Regions from separate parts of the Streptomyces sp. NPDC007164 genome, predicted to be linked through region 1. Evidence: riboswitches for the same ligand, from Rfam matches in the RefSeq annotation. Region 1 holds a riboswitch; the other holds the start of a gene.
What was found. Region 1 has a riboswitch for cobalamin ahead of ABZ622_RS11230 (ABC transporter substrate-binding protein). Riboswitches for the same ligand answer to the same signal wherever they lie in the genome.

Region 1 (7,450 bases):
GGCGACACCCTCGACGATGCCGCCGGCGAGTGCTTCGACAAGGTCGCCCGGATTCTCGGCCTGCCCTATCCCGGCGGGCCCGCCATCGACCGGGCCGCGCGGGACGGTGATCCGAAGGCCATCACCTTTCCCCGCCCGCTGACCCGGTCCGCGGACCACCCGTACGCCTTCTCCTTCTCCGGGCTCAAGACGGCCGCGGCCCGCTGGGCCGAACAGCACCGGCTGCGCGGCGAGGAACCGCCCGTGGCCGACGGGGCCGCAGCCCTCCAGGAGGCCGTGGCGGACGTGCTGACCCGCAAGGCGCTCGCGGCCTGCCATGCGTACGACGTGAAGACGCTGATCGTGGTCGGCGGCGTGGCGGCGAACTCACGGGTCCGGGGTTTGGCCGAGCAGCGGTGCGCCGCCGCCGGGATCGAGCTGCGCGTCCCGCCGATGACCCTGTGCACCGACAACGGCGCCATGATCGCGGCCGTCGGTGACCTGCTGGTCCGCTCCGGTGCCGAGCCGGCACCGCTGGACGTGTCCATCGACCCGTCGGCCCCGCTGGAGTACGCCTCTCTCACCCCGCTGCCCGCGCGCTCGCTGAGAGTCTCCTGACGGTGGCGACGGTCCGGCGGGTTTCCGGGAAGCGACTTCTCGCCCACGCGGACGCGTTCGGAGGTCCGCCCTGGAACGAGGTACCGGACCGGGCCGACGCCTACCTGGAGCGGATGGCGGACGACACTCGTCGGCCCGGTTTCACGGCGGCGCTCGCCCTGGACGGAAAGGCCGTACCGGGCTGGGCCACCGCCTGGACGACTCCTGTCCCCTTCCCGGCCGACCGCTGCTATCCGCAGGTGTCCGCCGCCCTCGGCGCGCTGCGGACGGCGGAGTGGCTGTGCGGCGGACGCGACGTCGACGAGCTCGCGACCGCCGGCCACGCCCGCGGCGCCGGGCTCGGCGGTCGGCTGCTCGACGCCGTGACCGAGGACCGGGTCGACGGCCGTTGCCGGCTGCTGACCTCCGTCGCCGCATGCGAGGCGGTCGCCTTCTGCGAGCGGGCGGGCTGGACCCGGGCCACGCATCCCGCACCCGGGGGAGCCGGCCACGCGGCCTTCCTCGGCCCCCGTCACCCGGCCCGCGAAGCCGCCCCGGCTCCATTGAGCCCTCTCGACCGGAGCAATAGAACCTTGCGCACCGCCGGTCCGGGGCCGACGGCGTACGCGTCGTCGAGACCGGCGGCCCCCGGTCGCGCGCGTTCGGCGCTTCGCTCCTGGACGCCCAGGCACTTCAGTTCCGGCTCGCGGACATGGCCACCGAACTCGAGGCCGCCCGTGCCCTGGTCCGGCAGGCCGCCGAGGCGCTCGACGACGGCAGCCCCGCGGGAGCCGGGCTCTGCGCGATGGCCAAGCGGTTCGCCACCGACACCGGATACTCCGTCGCCGGCCGCGCACTGCAACTCCACGGTGGCTACGGCTACCTGAGCGAGTACGGCATCGAGAAGATCGTCCGCGACCTGCGGGTGCACCGGATCCTGGAAGGAACGAACGAGATCATGCGTGTCATCGTGGCCCGGGAACTGATGGAGGCCGTCCGATGACGACCCCTTCCAGCAGCCCGGTACTGCTGCGCACCGAGGGCCGTGCGGCCTACCTCACCCTCAACCGCCCCGAGGCGCTGAACGCCCTCACCCACGCCATGGTCTCGCCGTTCCGGCGTCCGGGCTCCCCGGAGCCGGCCGGTGCTACTTCGGCCTCGCGTAGGCCCGCAGCCGCTCCTCGCGGCTTGTCAGACAACAGCTCGCACAGCGCACCGCCTCCGCACTCGTGTAGTACAGACAGCAGGTGTTGCGCAGATAGACCAGCCGCTCCGGACCGTCCGGCGCTCGCCGGACCCGGACCACCTCGCCCAGCGTCGCCAGTCGGCCGGGTGCGGTGTCCACGAACTGCCGCCAGCGGGCGGCCAGCAGATCCACCCGGTCGCCGTACGCGCACAGCGCCGTGGCGCAGCCATGGGCGATACCGCCGCTCAACTGCCTGGCCCCGGCACGGGTACGGCATTGCAGCGCATCGGCGAGGGGCAGCAGATGTCCGTCGAGCACGATGCGGTGCAGCAGCCGTACGGAGTCCTCCCCGGCCCGGGGCACCAGCAACCGGGCCCGGCGCACCCTGACCCCGCCGATCCCGTGCGCGGCGGGGCGCACCAGGACATTGCCGGACCTCATGTCCGGGACCTCGTCGTACAGCGCCCAGTGGAGCACTGCGGCGGCCGTGACCCAGCCCGCGTACACCGCCATCAGGGTCAGCGCGGCCGCATGACCGGTGCGGTGGCCGCTGCCGGTGCGCTCGCGCTCCAGCAGCACGGACAGCTCCGCGCCCGCCGGATCGGCCAGCCGGTCGGCTGCCAGCCACTGCCCCGCCTCGCTCGCCGACGGTTCGCCCACGGTGACCTGCCAGCGTGGCCCGTGCCGCAACGGCGCCCATGCGGGGGAAACGTCGTCGCTCATGACAGCGGGAGGTAGACGACGTTCGGGGAGCCGGTGACCGGGTGGACGCCGATCCGGGACCGTATCCCGTAGACCTCGGCCAGCAGCTCTTCCGTCAGCACCGCGTGCGGGGAGCCGGAGGCCACCAGCCGTCCGGCGCTGAGGACGAACAGCCGGTCGCAGTAGGAAGCGGCCAGGTTGAGGTCGTGCAGCACCAGCAGATTGGTGGTGCCCAGCGTTCTCACCAGGCCGAGGATCTCCAACTGGTAGCGGATGTCCAGATGGTTGGTGGGTTCGTCGAGCGCCAGCAGCCCCGGCTCCTGGACCAGGGCGCGGGCGATCAGGGCCCGTTGCCGCTCCCCGCCGGACAGTTCCTCGAACCGCCGGCCGGCCAGGGGCGCCGCGCCGACGCGCCGGAGCGCCTGGTCGATGCGGCGGGCGTCGTCGGCGTAGTCCTGCTCCCAGAACCGTTTGTGCGGGCTTCGGCCCATCGCCACGATCTGACGTACGGTCAGACCGAAGGTGCCGGGGCTGTCCTGCGGTACGACGGCGACGCGGCGCGCCCGTTCCTTCACCCCGAGGGTCGCGGCGTCCGCCCCGTCCAGCAGAACCCGGCCCGACGCGGGGTGCAGCGCGCCGTACACACAGCGCAGGAAGGTGGTCTTGCCGCTGCCGTTCGGTCCGACCAGCCCCACCGTCTCGCCGGGGGCGGCGTCCAGCGTGACCGCGTCGAGCAGCGTGCGGCCGGCCACCTCGTAGCTGATCCCGTCGGCGGCGAGCGCCGTCGGGGACGGTGCCCGGCTCATCCGGTGATCCCTTCGGTACGGGTGGAGCGGCGCAGCAGCCAGAGGAAGAACGGGCCGCCCACCAGGGCGGTGACCACCCCGGCGGGAATCTCTGCCGGGGCTGCCACGGTCCGCGCCAGCAGATCGGCCAGCAGCAGGAAGACGGCCCCGCCGAGCGCGGTCACCGGCAGCAGTCTGCGGTGGGACGCGCCGACGATCAGCCGGGCGGCGTGCGGAATCATCAGGCCGACGAAGCCGATCGCCCCGCTGTAGGCAACCAGCACGCCGATGATCAGTGACACCAGCACGAAGACCCCGCCCCGGAAACGTCCGGGGTCCAGGCCGAGGCTGCGGGCCCCTTCCTCCCCGGTCAGCAGCAGATCCAGCGGCCGGGCCAGGCTGATCAGGAGGACGGCACCGATGCCCAATACCGCGGCGGGCAGGGCAAGTTGGTCCCACCGGGCACCGCCCAGCCCGCCCAGGGTCCAGAACAGGATCGCCCGCACATGCTCGGCCCGGGAGGACAGCACCAGGATCAGGCTGGTGACCGCGGACAGTACGTACTGGATCGCCACCCCGGCCAGAATCAGCCGGCCCGTTGTCATGGTGCCGCCCCGCCGGGCCATCGCGTAGACGGCGACCAGCGCGGCCATGGACCCGGCGAACGCGGCAACGGGCAGCGCGACGTCGGTGGCCACCCCGGCTCCGACTCCCAGCACGACGACCGCGGCGGCGCCCGCCGACGCCCCGGACGAGGCGCCCAGCAGAAACGGATCGGCCAACGGATTGCGCACCAGCGCCTGGAGCACCGTGCCCGACAGGGCCAGCCCGGCGCCGACGACGGCTCCGAGCAGCACCCTGGGCAGTCGTACCTCCCACACGATCGTCGGGTACGCACCGGTGCGTTCACCGCCCAGGACCGTACTCAGCACCTCGCCCGGCGGAATCCGTACCGGGCCCAGCACCAGACCGGCCACCGCCGCCATGAGCAGCAGCACCGTGAGGACGCCGATCACGACGGGGGTCGAGCGCAGGACGGACTTCGGGCCGGAGCGGGCGGACTCCGCGCTCACGGGGTGCCGGGGTGCAGCTGCCCGGCCAGGTCCTGTACGGCGTCGGCGACCCGGACACCGAGCACGGCCGAGGACAGCGGGAGCACCGCGAACTTCTTGTTCCTGATCGCCGGCACGTCCGCGAGCGCCGGATCGTTCAGCAGCCGCTTCTTCTTGGCCGCCACCGTGGTGCCTCCGTAGTCGTAGATCACGACCACCTCGGGCTTGCGCTTGATGACCTGCTCCCAGGCCACGTCGCCGAAGGTGGCGTCGAGGTCCGTGAAGACGTTCCTGCCCCCGGCGAGCCGGACGATCTCGTTGCCGATGCCTTTGCCGCCCGCGGTGAACGCGGAGCTGTCGCCGGAGTCGTACACGAACACCGAGGGACGTGAGGCGCCCTTGAGCTTCTCCTCGACCGCCGTGATCTTCCGCCGCTCCTCGGCGATCAGCTTCCTGCCGCGCTCCGGCACGCCGAAGGTCCTGGCGACCTGGGTGATCTCGGTGGCGAGCTGATCGATACCGACCTTGCCCCTGGTGCAGTTCTCGATGTTCAGCCGGGTGTTGATGCCGTCCTTCTGGAGCCCTGCCCGGTCCTGGCCCCTGGCCTCGTCGAAGGCGCTGCTGTACCCGCCGTAGACGAAGTCGGGGCCGGCGCCGAGCAGCACCTCCTTGGAGGGGTACTCCTTCGCGAGCACCTTGGTCCCGGCGTACGCGGACCGGTACTCCGGCAGGACGCTGTCGTCCAGGTAGGCGGTACCGGCCAGCCGGTCCTGGAGCCCGAGGGCCAGCATGATCTCGGTGACGTGCTGGTTCATGGTGACGACCCGCTCCGGCGGGGCGTCGAAGGTCGTCCTCGTACCGCAGTTGGTGACCGTGTAGGGAAAACCGTCGGCGGCCGGTGCGGCCATTGCCTTGTTCTCGCCGTCCGTGCCGGAGCCGCAGCCGGTGAGCGGCAGCAGGAGCAGTGGTATGAGCGCGAGCGGTACACGGCGGATTCGGGGCATGGCCGAGCCTTTCCCGGGGATGTCCTCGTCCCCTGGGTAGTACGAGAAGGCGGCGCGGCCAGTATCTGGCTTCCGGGCTGCTGTTCAGCCCGGTCACAGTGGCGGGACCGTACCGGATTCACACCGGTTTCCTGACGCGCGTCGCCTGAGTTTGCGGAGCCCATACTGTCAGACCGCGTATTCCGGCAGGTCCCGGCCCATGCGGCGACGGCCTCGGCCGGCCCCGGACACCGACGTCCACGACGACGACCGGCACTGCGGACGGGTTCCGCCCGGGGTCCGGCAGCGGAAGTCGCAGTGAGCGGGTGGAGGGCCAGGGGGCCTGCCGTGCGCGCCGGTGTCACGTGAAGGTGGTCCGTTGGCTCGGATGCGGCCGGGCGAGGTCAAGCCATTGTGGGCCATTGGCCCAGAGGGGCGGGCTTCATTTGAACCACTAGCCCCCCAGATGCTGAGATGGGGCTGTCAATGGCGCTGCGGGTTCCCCCGGGATCTCTGCGGCGCCTTTCTCGTGTCCGCGCTGGTCCAGGTGTGAAATGCGCTGGTCCATGTGTGAAAGGGGCAGGACAACTTGCTGAAGAGGGCGTTCGTCGCACACGATCCGGGGCGGATGCGGCTGCGGTTCGCGTCCCGGGCCGTGCTCGGCATCGGGCTCGCCGTCGCGTTGTGCGGGGCGTCCGGGCACTCGCTGGTGGCGGCCATCACCGGTGGCCTGGCCGCGCTGCTCGCACTGTTCACGGTGACCGACCCGACGGTGCGTGGGCAGGCGGTCACGACCGCGTTTCTCCCCGTCGTCGGTCTCCCGGTGCTCACGCTCGCCGCCGTGCTGCACGATGTGCCCGTCGCACGCGACCTGGCGTTCCTCGCCGTCGTGGGGGCGGGGGTGTACGCGCGGCGGTGGGGACCTCGCGGGCACTCGCTGGGCGTGTTCGGCTTCATGGCCTATTTCTCCGCCCAGTTCCTGCACACCGTGCCCGGCCAACTGCCCGAGCTGTACGCGGCCGTGCTGCTGTCGCTCGTCGCGTCGTCGGTGGTGCGGTTCGGGGTGTGGTGCTACGAGCGGAGGCTCGCGGTACCCGTGGCAGTCGCCCTGCCCTCGGGGGCGAGCGGGCTCGGCCGGATCACCACACGGCAGGCCGTGCAGGCGGCACTGGGGGCGGGCTTCGCGCTCGCGGTGGGGCAACTGCTCTCCGACCAGCGCTGGTACTGGGCGGTCGGCGCCACCTGGTGGGTGTTCGTGGCCACGACCTCGCGGGGCGAGGCCGTCGTGCGCGGGTTCAGACGCTTCTTGGGAACGGTGCTCGGGATCGGGCTGGGCTTCGCCGTGGCCGTGCCGCTGCACCACGAGCCGGTCGTGGCCGCCGTGGTGGTGGCGATGGGGGTGTTCGGAATCTTCTATACCGCCGCTGTCTCCTATACCTGGATGATGCTGGCCGTGACCGTGATGGCGAGCATGCTGTACGGGCTGCTCGGCGTGCTCGACACGGATCTGCTCGTGCTGCGGGTGACCGAGACGGCGGCCGGGGCGCTCGGTGCCGTACTGGCGGTGCTGTTCGTGCTGCCGGTGACCACACATGCGGTGACCGAGGCGTGGGTGGAGCGGGCGCTGCGGTGCGTACACACCTGCACGGCCGAGGCCGCCGCCCGGCTCGCCGGGAGCGAGGCCGCCGACCCGCCCAGGCACGTCGCCGAACTGGAGGCGATCCTCGGCCGGGTGCGCTTGTCGCTCGCGCCGCTGGTGCATCCGCTCAACCCGATGAAGGCCCGCAAGCGACGGGCGCGGCAGGTGCTCGCACTGCTCGACGACTGCGCACGCGAGGTGCGCGGCCTGGCCTCCGTCGCCGCCGATCCGGAGGCCTCGCACGATGTCCGGCTCGCCGCGGCCTGCTGGCGTGTGGAGGCTGCCGTCGAGGCCCTCACCGACGCGCCGACCGTCGGGCGGGACCTGCGACTCGACCGCGCGACGGCCCCGGAGCCCGCGGGCGCCGAACCGGTGCACGCCCACCTCGCCCACCTCCATGCGCTGGAACGGGCCCTGCTCGAACTTGCCGTTCCCCTCCGGAGGTCCGGCCACCTTCCGGCCGGCACCTGAGCCGTCGCGTCCGCACGGCCCGAAACGGGCGCTCGCCGGCCTCACCGCACAGCCAC
Region 2 (7,450 bases), on a different contig from region 1:
GCCGCACATACCGAGTGCCGTACGACTGGACCCAGCCGTGCCGGGTGGTGAGGCAGCCGGTGAGCCGCTCGGCGAAGTACTGCACCATGTCGTTGCGTTCCGGCTCGCCGTGCACCAGTACATCGATGCCCGCCGCCTCCTGGAAGGTGATCACTTCCTGGATCTCGGCCTCGATGCGTTTGTCGTACGCGGCCGCGTCGATGTGTCCTGCCGTCAGATCGGCTCGTGCGGTGCGCAGTTGGGGCGTCTGCGGGAACGACCCGATCGTGGTCGTCGGCAGCGGCGGAAGCCGGAGGCGGTCGCGCTGGGCCACCGCCCGCTGCGGATAGGGCAGTTCACGGCGCGCGTCGGCCTCCGTGACGGCCGCGGTGCGGGCCCGTACCGCCGGATCATGGGTGATCGCGGAGCCTGCCCGGGAAGCCAGATCGGCCCGGTTGGCGGCGAGTTCGGCGGCGATCGAGGCGGTGCCCCGGGCGAGCCCCCTGGCGAGGGTGGCGATCTCGGCCGACTTCTGCCGGGCGAAGGCCAGCCAGCGCCCCACCTGTGGGTCGATGTCGCGCTCGGCGGCCAGGTCGAGGGGCACATGCAGCAGTGAGCAGGAGGCCGCCACATCGACCCGTCCGGCCAGACCGAGCAGGGTGCCGAGGGTGGCCAGGGACTGCTGGAGGTCGTTGATCCACACGTTGCGGCCGTCGACGACCCCGGCGACCAGCCGCCTGCCCGGCAGACCGCCGACCCCGGCGAGATCCCGCAGATTGGCGGCTGCCGGACCGGTGAAGTCCATCGCGAGACCCTCGACCGGAGACTTCGCCAGTACGGCGAGTGCGTCACCGAGCCGGTCGAAGTACGAGGCGACCAGAAGCCGCGGCCGGTCGGCGAGCGCACCGAGATCGCGGTAGGCGCGGGCGACGGCGTTCAGCTCCGCGGGGGAACGGTCCTGCACCAGCGCGGGCTCGTCGAGCTGAACCCACCGGGCACCGGCCGCACGCAGATCGGCCAGCACCTCGGCGTACACCGGCAGCAGCCGGTCGAGCAGGGTCAGCGGTTCGAAGTCGGCGGCGACACCGGGAGCGGGCTTGGCCAGCAGCAGATAGGTCACCGGACCCACCAGCACCGGCCTGGCGTCGTGCCCGAGCGCCAGCGCCTCCCCGAACTCCTGGACCTGCTTGGTGGAGTCGGCGGCGAAGACGGTGTCGGGGCCGAGCTCCGGCACCAGGTAGTGGTAATTCGTGTCGAACCATTTGGTCATTTCGAGGGGCGCCACGTCCTGCGTACCGCGCGCCATCGCGAAATAGCCGTCCAGCGCGTCGGTCGCGACGGCTTCACGGTGCCGGACGGGCACGGCACCGACCATCACGCTGGTGTCCAGCACATGGTCGTAGTACGAGAAATCGCCGGTCGGGACCTCGTGGATGCCGTCCTCGGCGAGCCGTTGCCAGTTGGCGCGGCGCAGTTCCTCGGCGGTCTCCCGGAGGGCGGCGGCGGTGACGCGGCCCTTCCAGTACCCCTCGACGGCCTTCTTCAGCTCCCGGTCGCCCCCTTGGCGGGGGTAGCCGTACACGGTGGCCCGGGCTGCCGCGGCTGCGGACTCGGTGGTCACGTGACTCTCCTTCGCGAGCGTGTCCTGGTGCGACCCCGGGACGGATCGCAGGCGCGAAGGGATGACGGACCGGGCGGATCCGCGGCGTCGTGCCGACGCGCGTGACCTGCCCGATATGTACGCCGACCCGCCCACGAGGTCACCGGGATCACCGTGCGCGTCCGACGCGCACGGGCAGTGGCAGGTCTTCGGACTCGCGGGCGCGTCTCGCGTACGAGACACCTACTGGCCGTCGCTTCCCGGACCCGTCGGGTCCAGTGCTCGATGACGGCGGTCGTTCCCACTCACCGCTGCGGGGCAGTCCCGGATTCCCACCGGGTTCCCTCTTGCGACGCGCCTGCCTGACTGACAGGGCGAACCAGCTGCACCCACCACCATAGGGGGTCCGCTCCGGATCCTGGACAGTGAATTCGGATCGGCAGGATCGGCAAGGCGGGCAGGATGGCATCGGCGGGCCGGCCGGCCGTATCGGAGCGGACCGGATCGGCCGGATCAGACGGCGGGGCCGGGCGCGGGGGACAACTGCTGCCCGCACCGCAGGTTCCACCGGCCGGAACGGCCGCTGAGCGCGGTCAGTGTCAGCGGGGCGACGTCCAGCCGCCAGAACGCCTCCACCGGCAGTGCGAGTGCCCCGACGACCACCGCCCGGACCACCGCCGGCTCGACGACCGCCAGCACGCGGCGGCCCCCGCCGTCCTCGGCTGATTCCAGCGCCGCCAGCCAGCGTCCGGTCCGGGCGCGGAGTTCGAGCAGGGACTCGCCGCCGTGCGGAGCCGCCGAAGGGTCGGTCAGCCAGGCCGAAACAGCCGCCGGCTCGGCCGCGCTCACCGCCGCCAGCCGCCGGCCGCTCCACCGGCCCATGTCCCAGTCGCGGACGGCCGGTTCGGGCCCGGCCCGCAGCCCCAGCGCGTCGGCCGTCCCGGCGCATCGTCCGGACGGCCCGCGCAGATACCGGTCGGCGTCGGGCACCCCTGCCGCGACGGCCCCCGCTCGGCGGATTCCTGCCGCGTCCAGTGGCGCGTCACCGTCGAAACGGGCCTCGCGCAGCGCGGCGTTGATCGCCGGTGAGATCAACATCACCTGAACCGTCATGACCCGGTCAACTCCCTGAACTCCGGCCCCTTGGTGCGCCCACCATGGCATCCGACCGGTCGGGCCCGGTCACCGGCACCATGGCGGCACTTGTCCCCAAGCGGTATGGTCACGGCGAACATGACGTAGGTGTGACGGAAGTCCGGTGAGAATCCGGCACGGTCGCGCCACTGTGAACCCGCACCTGTGCGGGAAGTCAGACCCAGCACCCACGTCTCAGGCACCACGATCGGGACGCGTGTTCCCCAGGAGGTTCTGTCATGGCACAGACTGCTGCCCCCGCCACCGCCATTCCGGCGATCACCCCCATCTCCCTGAAGGCCATCGCCCCCTGGGCGGTCTTCTTCGGCATCCTCATGCTCGTACTGCTGTACTTCGTCGGCGCCGAGCAGGGCGCCACCGCGGTCATCTCCGGCGAAGGTGTCCACGAGTGGGTCCACGACGGCCGCCACCTCCTCGGTTTCCCCTGCCACTGACGTACCGTCCGATCCTGGGGAAACCTCATGAACTCCATATCTGTCAGAGCCCTGCTCGTCCGCGGCATGCTGGCCGGCCTCGCCGCGGGCGTACTCGCACTGCTGGTCGCCTACTTCCTCGGTGAGTCGCGTGTGGACGCGGCCATCGCCCTGGAGGAAGCGCACAGCCACCACCATGACGGCGGCGAGGAACTGGTCAGCCGCACCATGCAGTCCACGGCCGGCCTCGCCACCGGTGTACTGGTCTTCGGCGTCGCCATCGGCGGCATCGCCGCCCTCGTCTTCTGCTACGCCCTCGGCCGGATCGGCAGGTTCGGCCCCCGGGCCACGGCCGCGCTGATCGCGGGTGCGGCACTGCTGACGGTGTACGTCGTCCCGTTCCTGAAGTACCCGGCCAACCCGCCGGCCGTCGGCAACCCCGACACCATCGGCTCGCGTACCGGACTCTTCTTCCTGATGGTCGCCCTCAGCGTGCTGCTGGCCGTCGCCGCCGTCATCCTCGGCAAACGGCTGGCTCCCCGACTGGGCAACTGGAACGCGACGATCACGGCATCCGCCGCGTACGTCCTGGTGATCGGGCTCGCCTACGCGTTCCTGCCCTCGTACAACGAAGTCGGCAAGGACTTCCCGGCCTCCCTGCTCTGGGAGTTCCGGCTGAGCACCCTCGCCGTGCAGACCACCCTCTGGGTGACCTTCGGGCTCCTCTTCGGCCATCTGACGGACCGGCTGCTCGTACCGAGGACCGGAACGGTCACCACCGGAAGCGGCGGCGCGAAGCGCCCGGCCACCGCGGCCGGCTGACCGGCACCCGACACGCGGGCCGACGACCGGAACCCCGCCGGGACCTCCCGGCGGGGTTCCGGTCGTCGGCACCGGCTCACTCCTCGGGCTGCGGGCCCCAGTCGGTCCGGTAGTACTTCAGCCGCTCGTCCTGCTTCTCCAGACGCATGCCGACGGCTTCCATGACGCGCTGGGACGCGATGTTGTCCAGGTCGGTGTCACCGTGCACACGACGCACCCCCTGCTCACGGGCGAACAGCAGCAGGGCGCGCAACGCCTCGGAGGCGTAACCCATCCCCTGCGCCGAGGGGACGAGGCCGTAGCCGATCGTGACGTCCCCGTCCTCGTCCGGCGCGCCGTGGAATCCCATCCCGCCGATCACGAGTCCGTCCGTGCGGCGACGTATCTCGTACGAACAGAAGGGGCTCGGATCTCCGGTCGTCGCACAGGTCTCCAGGAAGCGCCGGGCCGCGGCGGTCTCCCCGGGTGACGGATAGCCGGGCGACCAGCGGGCCCCGTCACCGGGCGTGCCGGAGATCAACCGCAGGGCGTCGGAGCCGTTCATCGGGCGGAGCAGGAGGCGAGGGGTCTCAAGGTCGGTCATGAGCGAGTGAACTATCACGCGGGACGGGCGCACGGCATCCGAAAATCGGCCGGGCGGCAGCCGACGGCGTCGATGCCGATGTGCATACGACGCCGCAGCGGCCGCCCGCACCGTGCCCCTTCCGGACTCATGTGCCCGACGGCCCCTGAGTGCCCGCCCCGTCCGGAGCGAAGTCGAAGTCCCCGGAGAACGCCGCGGCCATCCGCAGATGACCGGCCGCCTCCGCGCTCCGCCCCTGGCGCTCAAGGGTGCGGCCGAGCATCAGCCGCGCGTAGTGCTCGACCGGGTCGCGCTCCAGCACCGCCCGCAGCTCCGTCTCGGCCCTGCCGAGCCGCGCCGAGTGGTAGTAGGTACGGGCCAGCAGCAGACGCGGCGACACCTGCTCCGGGACCTCCTCGACCAGCCCCTCCAGGATCCGGGCCGCGCTCATGTACTCCTTGGCCTCGAAGAACATCTGCGCACGGTCCCAGCGGTCGGCAGTTGTGCCGAACTCGTAGTAGGTGTCGCTCACTTGACCTCCTCAGTCACGGACCGTGCCGGGGTCTGCCCCGCTCCGTCCAACCGGTGGCCGAGCCGCTGCTCAACCACCCTGTGACTGCCCCAACGGCGCATGATGATTGAATATTCCACTAAATTATCGGCGTGGGTACCGGCACTCCCGGACCCGCTCAGGAATAGGTTGAGCGCCATGAGCAATCTCGATCGCCAGGCCGCACTCTCCGTCTGTGGAGGACGGGGTTTTGTCGTCGCCGAGCCCGTGCGTGAACTTCTCACCCCCCGCCACGTCCGGCTGGGCGAGTCCACCGAGGTCCGCAGACTGCTGCCCAACCTGGGCCGCCGGATGGTCGGCGCCTGGGCCTTCGTCGATCATTACGGTCCCGACGACATCGCGGACGAACCCGGGATGCAGGTGCCGCCGCACCCCCACATGGGCCTGCAGACAGTCAGCTGGCTGCACGACGGCGAGGTTCTGCACCGGGACAGTGTCGGCAGTCTGCGCACGATCCGCCCGCGCGAACTGGGGCTGATGACCTCCGGCCGGGCCATCAGCCACTCCGAGGAGAGCCCGAAGTCCCACGCGAGGTTCCTGCACGGCGCCCAGCTCTGGGTCGCACTGCCGTCCGCCCACCGCCACGTCGAGCCCCACTTCCAGCACCACGCCGACCTGCCGACCGTCTCCGCCCCGGGCCTCACCGCCACCCTGATCCTGGGCGAGCTCGACGGCACCATCTCGCCCGGTACCGCGTACACCCCGATCGTCGGCGCCGACCTCGCCCTGACCGCCGGCGCCGAGGCCCGGCTGCCGCTGGACCCCGACTTCGAGTACGCGGTGCTCTCCATGTCCGGCCGGGCCGAGGTCGACGGCGTGCCCGTGCAGCCCGGCTCCATGCTCTACCTCGGCTGCGGCCGCTCCGAACTCCCGCTGCGCGCGGACAGCGACGCGGGCCTCATGCTCCTCGGCGGCGAGCCCTTCGAGGAGGAGATCGTCATGTGGTGGAACTTCATCGGCCGGGACAACGCTGAGATCGTACAGGCCCGACGTGATTGGATGGAAGGCGCCCGATTCGGTGAGGTCCACGGTTACGACGGTGACCGACTGACTGCACCTGCACTCCCGGCCGGGCCCCTCAAGGCGCGTGGTCGGGTGCGTTGACGTGGCCTTTTGTGGCTCGCGTCGGCTCTTGAGTCTGTGAGCCGGCGCTGGTCGAGGCACCTCGCCCGAGCGGAATCGAATGAACCGGCCGCCGGTGGTCGGCAGGCGTCCCCGAGAGTCGTGGGTGTGGCCATCTGTGGCAGGGTCTGCTCGGATCAATGCTGACCCAATGCTGACTATTCTGATGGGTAGTCAGCTTCCGGCGTCGGGGTTGCGGCTCCCGCCAGGCGGCCATCGCGACCGCTTCGCGGCCCGGGGCGCTCAGCCCGCCATGGCGGTTCCCAACCGCGTGTCGACTGACGCCCGGCAACCTACGGCTCCTCCCTCCTGCACAATCTGGAGAGTCGCCTCCGCCTGGCTCTGTCACACCGCCGTGGTGCTGTACTGGACCCGTCGGTGGCCATTCCTCTCGGACGCTCATCGGCGTTCCGGGCTCCTCGGTCGTGGATGCAGGCGTGAATCCTGCGTCCCGGAGATCCCCGTCGGGTTCCATGGTGCCGATTCCGTGCGTGTTCGTCCCTCACATGAGCAGGTGACGATCGCCGTCCAGGCGTCGGCGTTCGAAGACGAGCATGACGGCGGCGGATCCCTCGCCGACGGCGGTGGCGACCCGCTTCACGCTGCCACTGCGTGCGTCGCCGACGCAGAACACGCCCGGCTCGCTCGTTTCGAAGGGCAGCGGTGCCCGGTCGGCTTCCCAGGCGCTGTCGAGATCGTGTCCGGTGAGCAGGAAGCCGTTGCGATCCGTCGCCAGTCGGCCGCCGAGCCAGCTGGTGCAGGGCGTTGCGCCGATGAAGACGAACACGGCGCCGGCCTCCAGGCGCGAACGCCGGCCGGCCTTCCGGTCGACGACGTCGATTGCGGTGATCTCCGAGTCCGCCACGAGGGCGACCGTCTCCGTCCGAAGCCACACCCGGGTCTTTGGGTTGGCCGCGATCGCCTCGATGAGGTAGCGCGATATCGAATGTTCCAGATCCTCGCCCCGGACCAGCAGATGTACTGGATCGGACGTCCGCGACAGGAACATCGCGGCCTGTCCCGCCGAGTTTCCCCCGCCGATGACAGCGACCGGCTTGCCGAGGCAGGACTGTGCCTCGGCGACGGTGGCGGCGTAGTGAACGCTGTTTCCCTCCCATGACTCGGCTCCAGGCACGGTCAGGCGCCGGTACTCGGCGCCGGTCGCGATGATGACGTCCTGGGCCCTGAACACGCGCCCGTCGTCGCAGGTTACGCAGTACCTGCCG

Region 2: another riboswitch for cobalamin. It lies ahead of ABZ622_RS28185 (CbtB-domain containing protein); the one in region 1 lies ahead of ABZ622_RS11230 (ABC transporter substrate-binding protein).

The regions. Positions count from the first base shown of each region.
Region 1 covers NZ_JBEYFB010000005.1:227,954-235,403, forward strand. The annotation lists gene tsaD (tRNA (adenosine(37)-N6)-threonylcarbamoyltransferase complex transferase subunit TsaD) at 1-597, shown strand, start outside; partial or broken gene ABZ622_RS11210 (acyl-CoA dehydrogenase family protein) at 1,229-1,579, shown strand; gene ABZ622_RS11215 ((2Fe-2S)-binding protein) at 1,724-2,485, opposite strand; gene ABZ622_RS11220 (ABC transporter ATP-binding protein) at 2,482-3,270, opposite strand; gene ABZ622_RS11225 (iron ABC transporter permease) at 3,267-4,235, opposite strand; gene ABZ622_RS11230 (ABC transporter substrate-binding protein) at 4,319-5,305, opposite strand; cobalamin riboswitch at 5,344-5,469, opposite strand; gene ABZ622_RS11235 (FUSC family protein) at 5,874-7,394, shown strand.
Region 2 covers NZ_JBEYFB010000028.1:3,745-11,194, reverse strand. The annotation lists gene metE (5-methyltetrahydropteroyltriglutamate--homocysteine S-methyltransferase) at 1-1,600, opposite strand, end outside; cobalamin riboswitch at 1,762-1,978, opposite strand; gene ABZ622_RS28190 (histidine phosphatase family protein) at 2,093-2,692, opposite strand; adenosylcobalamin (AdoCbl) riboswitch at 2,802-2,949, shown strand; gene ABZ622_RS28185 (CbtB-domain containing protein) at 2,953-3,168, shown strand; gene ABZ622_RS28180 (CbtA family protein) at 3,196-3,969, shown strand; gene ABZ622_RS28175 (GNAT family N-acetyltransferase) at 4,046-4,552, opposite strand; gene ABZ622_RS28170 (tetratricopeptide repeat protein) at 4,680-5,063, opposite strand; gene ABZ622_RS28165 (pirin family protein) at 5,241-6,206, shown strand; gene ABZ622_RS28160 (NAD(P)/FAD-dependent oxidoreductase) at 6,727-7,450, opposite strand, start outside.